Zymomonas mobilis subsp. pomaceae ATCC 29192: one gene and its partner. The protein of the gene in region 1 binds, or shares a complex with, the protein of each later gene. Links are inferred from orthologs where the notes say so. Each region holds a gene or a part of one and is shown in the gene's direction. Other genes may lie near its edges.

The links.
Region 2: the proteins of dnaG (region 1) and ZYMOP_RS02060 are in contact, whole or in part, in a crystal structure (PDB 2R6A), measured with the Geobacillus stearothermophilus proteins. The link is inferred for Zymomonas mobilis subsp. pomaceae ATCC 29192 from one-to-one orthologs. Residues at the interface, in WP_049624496.1 of Geobacillus stearothermophilus: Lys456, Leu457, Leu458, Pro459, Ala460, Asn463, Ala464, Leu467, Leu535, Leu536, Ile537, Ala538, Gln544, Glu545, Asp548, Tyr549, His552; in WP_033016901.1 of Geobacillus stearothermophilus: Ser13, Glu15, Ala16, Gln18, Glu91, Leu92, Asp94, Ala95, Val96, Pro97, Thr98, Ala99, Ala100, Asn101, Tyr104, Tyr105, Ile108.

What each region holds. Positions count from the first base shown.
Region 1 is NC_015709.1:1,729,250-1,732,534, reverse strand. The notes cover bases 329-3,285. They hold dnaG (DNA primase), read left to right. Parts: upstream 329-848; coding sequence 849-2,723; downstream 2,724-3,285. Other genes in these bases: rpoD (RNA polymerase sigma factor RpoD), read left to right, coding at 2,724-3,285; ZYMOP_RS07730 (AEC family transporter), read left to right, coding at 329-469. In the rest of the region: more of ZYMOP_RS07730, read left to right, coding at 1-328. UniProt on the Escherichia coli protein: RNA polymerase that catalyzes the synthesis of short RNA molecules used as primers for DNA polymerase during DNA replication.
Region 2 is NC_015709.1:461,850-465,161, reverse strand. The notes cover bases 269-3,252. They hold ZYMOP_RS02060 (replicative DNA helicase), read left to right. Parts: upstream 269-990; coding sequence 991-2,514; downstream 2,515-3,252. Other genes in these bases: ZYMOP_RS02055 (cation diffusion facilitator family transporter), read left to right, coding at 2,605-3,252; ZYMOP_RS02065 (cytidine deaminase), read right to left, coding at 410-901; dcd (dCTP deaminase), read right to left, coding at 269-361. In the rest of the region: more of dcd, read right to left, coding at 1-268; more of ZYMOP_RS02055, read left to right, coding at 3,253-3,312. UniProt on the Escherichia coli protein: The main replicative DNA helicase, it participates in initiation and elongation during chromosome replication. Travels ahead of the DNA replisome, separating dsDNA into templates for DNA synthesis.

The sequences.
Region 1 (3,285 bases):
GGTTACGCATTTAAATCTTGCCACTTTAAAAAAGCTGCTCAATCCCGGATTTATGGCCTGTCTCGCACTTATTCTTGTCTTGGCCACAGGTATCAAATTACCCAAATTTATAAATAATATGACCTTAGAAATGGGGCGTTGCGCAGTTGTGCTAGCCATGTTTTTAATCGGGGTATCTATTGCTCAGCATCGCCTTCTTGATATTATCACTAATCGTCGAATTTTAACATTTTCTCTCCTGAAAATGATTGTATTACCGCTTCTATTACTAGGTATTTTTAGAATAATAGGCTGGAATGATAGGGTATCTAAGCTGATTATCCTTATGATCGCTATGCCGGTCGGCAATATTACCGCCTTATTGGCGTTAGAATACGGCGCAGATGATACAATTTGCTCTCGAGCCATAGTTCTGACAACAGCTATCTCGTTAGGAACGCTTGTTCTTATTTCTCATTTTTTAGGATAAGGATCTGAAAATAGGCTGTCGAAAAGGCCCTATCTTTACCCTTTGAGATATTAAGATTTCCCTTATTTTTGGGATATATCTGATAAGCTTTGAACCATCTTTTCATCTAGAAAAATAATTTTTCTTCTGATAGAGGGGTATAATTACGGGGTGATTCGGTATTTTGCTTCTACCCGTTTTTTTATATCCTAATTCTATCCCTTTTGTCCGGGACGGTATCGTTAGATAGGATACGCATCAGGCCAATATTTTCCTGATGCTAAAATGGGTCAGCAATCATACCCATATCTTACAAAAAGTTCTGAATTTGTGGGCTGTCGGCAACGATAATTTCCCCCGCATTATCCGTTTTTCTGCTTTAGGGTCTGATGGGATAGTAATGACCACTGGTCACTTTCTTCCACCTGAATTTCTAGACGAGTTACGTCAACGGATAACGTTGTCTACTCTAATCGGCCGCAGCGTCAAGCTGACGCGCGCCGGAAGAGAATTTCGCGCTTGTTGCCCTTTCCATAACGAAAAAACCCCAAGTTTCTATGTCAATGATGAAAAAGGATTTTATCATTGCTTCGGGTGCGGTGCCCATGGCGATGCTATCCGATTTCTGACCGAAACGCGTGGCTTACCCTTCATAGAAGCGGTAAAAGAATTAGCAGCGCAAGTGGGGATGGATATTCCCGAACCCGATCCAAGAGCGATTCAACAAGCAAAACGGGCAGCTACCCTTTATGATGTGATGGCAGAAGCCGCCGAATGGTTTACAGCACAGCTTCACGGTATTGAAGGTACGCCTGTCAGGGCTTATTTACAGGAACGCGGCATATCTCCGGCGACCGCTGCCCGTTTTGGATTGGGCTTTGCCCCTAATGCTCGGGGGCGGTTAAAAAATGCTTTAGCCCACCACGGCCTTGAAAAACTGATTGAAACAGGTCTCTTGATCTCGGTGGAAGGGCGCGAACCTTATGACCGTTTCAGAGGACGCTTAATGATTCCTATCCGGGATCAACGTTCTCGGACAATTGCCTTTGGAGGGCGACGGTTAGAGGGTTTAAGCGGCTTGAATATCTCACCGGATGCAGGCCCAAAATATCTTAACTCACCGGAAACATCCCTTTTTGATAAGGGACATACCCTTTACAATTTGGATATGGCTAGCCAGTCTTCTCGTCAGCAACAACGTTTGATTGTCGTGGAAGGATATTTAGATGTTATCGGATTAGCAGAAGCGGGCATTTATGAAGCCGTTGCCCCTCTGGGAACCGCACTAACGGAAGCCCAAATTGAAAGACTTTGGCGGATGGATGACCACCCCCTGCTCTGCTTTGATGGAGATCAGGCGGGTCAAAAAGCGGCGGTAAGAGCAGCTGAGCGGGCTCTTATTCAAGCGCGTCCCGGAAAAACGCTGGCCTTTGTTACCTTACCCGCCGGTCAGGATCCGGATGATATAGTAAAGGAAAAAGGTAAGGATGGCTTTGAAGCCTTAATAAAAAACCCGTTTTCTCTAGGTGCGTTGCTGTATCGACATGAAGCAGCAAAAATAGATCCGAATGCGCCAGAAGCACGCGTGGGATTGTTAGAAAGACTGGACAGTCTAGCGGCCTCTTGCCGTAATACGGCTATCGCTCGTGAATATCGCCAGAGTTTACGGAACTTCTTCTTTGACAATTTTGGATGGAAGGGAAAAAAAAGACATGAGATATCTCCTCCTCCTGTTCTTGTATCACAGATTTCGACCGCAGAGATTGATCTCGAATATCAATATCTGCGGCAAATGCTAATCGGGCTGACTTTTTACCCAAAAGCCGTTACAGAGCGCCTCGAAAGGCTGAGTAAGCTCTCTATCAAAGATCCTGTTCTAACAAGATGGCGCGAATTATTAATAACCGTCATCCTTGATCAACCAGATCTTGATAGCGCCGCGATCAAGGCCATATTGAGAAAAGATCACGGCTTTCCGGCGGATAGTTGGGATATAGCGAAAGATATACGCTTTCCCTTTATGCGGCCAGGTATTGAACCAGCATTAGCAGTCGAAAGTTTGGTCGCCCTAATTGATCTTATGATCGAAGAACAGGATTTGGCGACCGAGGAAAGGCAGCTTAAACAGGCGTTTTCAGGAAAATGTCTGCTGGCTGATTATGAAAAATTAGAGGCAGTCGCCGCTTCGCTACGCAAGCGGCGTGCTGATTATCAGGAACGACGTTATATGCTCGGCGTGCAGTTCGAGCTTAGAACAAGGGTGGATGAAGGCTAGATGGCAGAGACGACTACGGCTGAAGCAAAAAAGAATGCCAGTGATGCGCCGCTGATCGATTTGAATGAAGCATCGATCCGTAAATTCGTAACACAGGCGAAAAAACGAGGCTATGTTACTTATGATCAGCTAAACGAGGCTCTTCCACAGGATCAGATGTCTTCGGAGCAGATTGAAGACATTATGTCGGCGCTTTCCGAAATGGGCGTTAATATTGTTGAAAATGAAGACGCCGGTGAAGATGGTCAGTCTGAAGAAGAAGGTGCCGAAGAACTACAGGGGGATGAAGGTACACCTGCCCCTGCAACCGTAGTCAAAAAGGAAACCAGTGATCGCACGGATGATCCTGTCCGTATGTATCTTCGCGAAATGGGCGCGGTTGAGTTATTAAGCCGTGAAGGCGAAATTGCGATTGCCAAACGGATTGAAGCCGGTCGCGATACGATGATCTTGGGACTATGTGAAAGCCCGATTACCTTTGATGCCATTATTGAGTGGTCTGATGCCTTGAATGAAGGCACCCTTCAACTCCGCGAGATTATCGATCTTGATGCCATGTTGT
Region 2 (3,312 bases), 1.3 Mb from region 1 along the record:
GCGTCACATTGACGATAATGCCGCAACGGGCATAGGTTGATTTGCCAAGACAAATTACCAGAACATCTTTGGGGATACGAAAATATTCAACGGTGCGGGCCAAGGCAAAGCTGTTTGGCGGGATGATACAAACCTCTGTTTTACGATCAACAAAACTGTTGGAGGCGAAATTCTTTGGATCAACAGTAGCGGAATCAACATTTGTAAAAATTTTAAATTCATCAGCTACCCGTGCATCATACCCATAAGAAGACAATCCATAGCTGATACAGCCATCACGCCGTTGACTTTCAACAAATGGTTCGATCATTGCTTGCTGTTGGGCCTGCTCGCGAATCCAGCGGTCAGACATGATCGACATTCTTAATTCCTTTTTTAATTAGCTTTTGTGGATTTAATTTTTGGATATTCAGGATTCCGTAGCCGTAATGCCAAGATCATCGGGGCCAAAATTAAAAGGGATTAATTCTGATAATTTATGCTCTTTGATCAAGTCACCTTCGGCAGATGCACAATAGACAGTTAAATCACATTGGCTCACCTGAGCAGCTTCGTTCAATATCTGACGGCATCGACCACAGGGATAAACAGGATTTTTTCCGATAAGGAAACCATCTTTTTGACGTTTCCCACCTATAATGGCGATTGCAACAATATTTTTAAGGTTACCCGTATTATTAGCTATCGCTACGGCAACCGTCTCAGCACATAAGGTAAGGCCATAGCTCGCATTTTCAAAATTAGTACCGGTTATGATCGATCCATCTTGTAATAAAACTGCAGCACCCACAGAAAAACCTGAATAAGGGGAATAAGATTGCTTCATAGCCTGACGGGCTTTATCTACAAGTGATTGCGCTTTATCCTTAGGTCCTTCATATTTATAATTGGATTCGGTCATACATGTTATCCTCCGCTTAACCTGAAGATAGCCTATCAAAAGCCCGCAAAACCCCTCCTAGAAGAAAAAAGACGAAGGACAGATTCTGCATGGCAGAAGTATTAACATTGGCATCTAATTTGCAAGAAAAAGACATCGGGGTACCTGCGAATATTCAAGCAGAAGCGGCGCTTCTAGGTGCCCTTTTAATTGATAATCGCCTTGCAGAAGATGTTCAGGTTAAACTTCGTGCCGAACATTTTTTCGACCCTACCCATGGTCTGATTTATCAGACTATTATGCGCCAGATTGATCGTAATCAGCATGTTACACCCGTTATTCTGCAACCTCTTCTTGAAAAAGACCCCGGTTTACAGGCCAAGGGCGGCATAAAATATGTTGTAGAGCTTGCACAACACCATGCTGCTTTGTTGGGGGTTCGGGATTTCGCTGCCCAGATTTATGATCTTGCCCTTTTACGGGAACTAATCAGTGTCGGGCGAGAGATGGTCGATAATGCTATGGATACTCAAGGCATCATTGATCCTCTATCTCAAATTGAAGAAGCGGAGGCTTCTCTTTATCGTGTTGCCGAATCCGGTGTTACCGAAGGGGGCGTTAAAAGTTTTGCACAGGCGGCCAATATTGCTGTTAAAGCAGCCGAAATGGCGCTTTATTCAGGGGCCAATCTTTCTGGTATTACAACAGGACTGGATACGGTTAATGCCAAGATTGGCGGGTTGCATCGTTCTGATCTTCTGATTCTAGCGGGTCGCCCTGGCATGGGTAAAACGGCCTTTGCAACCAATGTCGCCTTTAATGCGGCACAGCGTTATATGTATGATATCCGTAATGGCCTCAAGCCAGAAGAAAGTGCAGGGGCGCCTGTTGCATTTTTTAGTCTAGAAATGTCTGCTGATCAGTTGGCAACTCGTCTTTTGGCGGAACAATCGCAATTATCTTCTGAAGACCTGCGTATGGGGAAAATTCGCAAGGAAGAATTCCGTAATCTTGCACGCGCGGCCACTGAATTGGAAGAGTTACCGCTTTATATTGACGATACCCCCGGTTTGACTATCGCCAGTTTGCGTACCCGTGCTAGAAGGTTAAAACGCCGACATAATATTGGTTTATTGGTTGTTGACTATCTTCAACTTTTGCATGGCTCGGGTAAAGCAAATGATAATCGGGTAAATGAAATTTCAGAAATCAGCCGTGGACTAAAAACTTTAGCAAAAGAACTCGATATTCCTGTGCTAGCCTTGTCCCAGCTGTCCCGTGCTGTGGAACAGCGTGAGGATAAACGCCCCCAGCTTTCTGATTTACGAGAATCCGGTTCTATTGAGCAGGATGCAGATATTGTCTTGTTCGTCTATCGTGAAGAATATTATCTCCAATCGCGTGAACCGAAAAGAGCAGCCGAAAAGAGCGATAGTCCGATTGATGCCCGTGTTGATGAAGAACACCGAATATGGCAACAGTCGATGGAACAAGTCTATAATATGGCCGAACTGATTGTCGCCAAACAGCGACATGGGGCAACAGGTAAAGTACGTTTAAGATTTGAAAGCCGTATCACCCGTTTTTCAGATCCCGTTGATGATAATTATATGCCTTCCGAAGAGAGAGTGTAAGGATACTTACTTATATCGAATTCTAAAAGGTCCTTTCTAAACTACAAGCTGAATAGGGTAAGATGTATGGGGAATAAGGCTATTAGTACAATGTCTGATAAAGACCACGATCATGACCATGATCATAGCCATCACCACAGTCACGGAACAGGGCATCACCACCACCATGAAATCAATGCCCATAATAGCCGTAGCTTTAGCATTGGTATTATTATCAATTTAGCCTTTATCTTTGTAGAAATAGGTTATGGGCTTGCCTCGGGTTCCTTGTCCCTTATTGCTGATGCAGGGCATAATCTTTCTGATGTACTGGGATTAGCCTTATCTTTAGCGGCGCTTCTGGCTGAAAAATTACGTCCCACAGCTCGATTTACCTATGGTTACCGATCCTCTTCTATTTTAGCCGCTCTTTTTAACGCCTTATTTTTATTTGTTGCCTGTGGGGCTATTGGATGGGAAGCTATTCGGCGTTTTTCTGATCCTGTCGCCGTTCCAGGTGGCACTATTATGATAGTTGCCGGGATCGGTATTATTATCAATTTTGCTACGGCTTTATTGTTCAAAGATGGGCAGGAGGAGCTTAATCGTCATGCAGCTTTTCTGCATATGCTCTTAGATGCCTTGGTCTCAGCGGTTGTTGTGCTTTCAGGCTTAATCATCAAATTAACAGGATGGCACTGGATAGATCCGACCTTAAGCTTGGGGATTGTTGTCGTCTTGCTGTGGAGTAGTTGGGGGCTTGTTGTTCGGTCTTTTTCTCTTGCCCTTAATGGGGTTCCCCCGTCGATAGACCTCGAC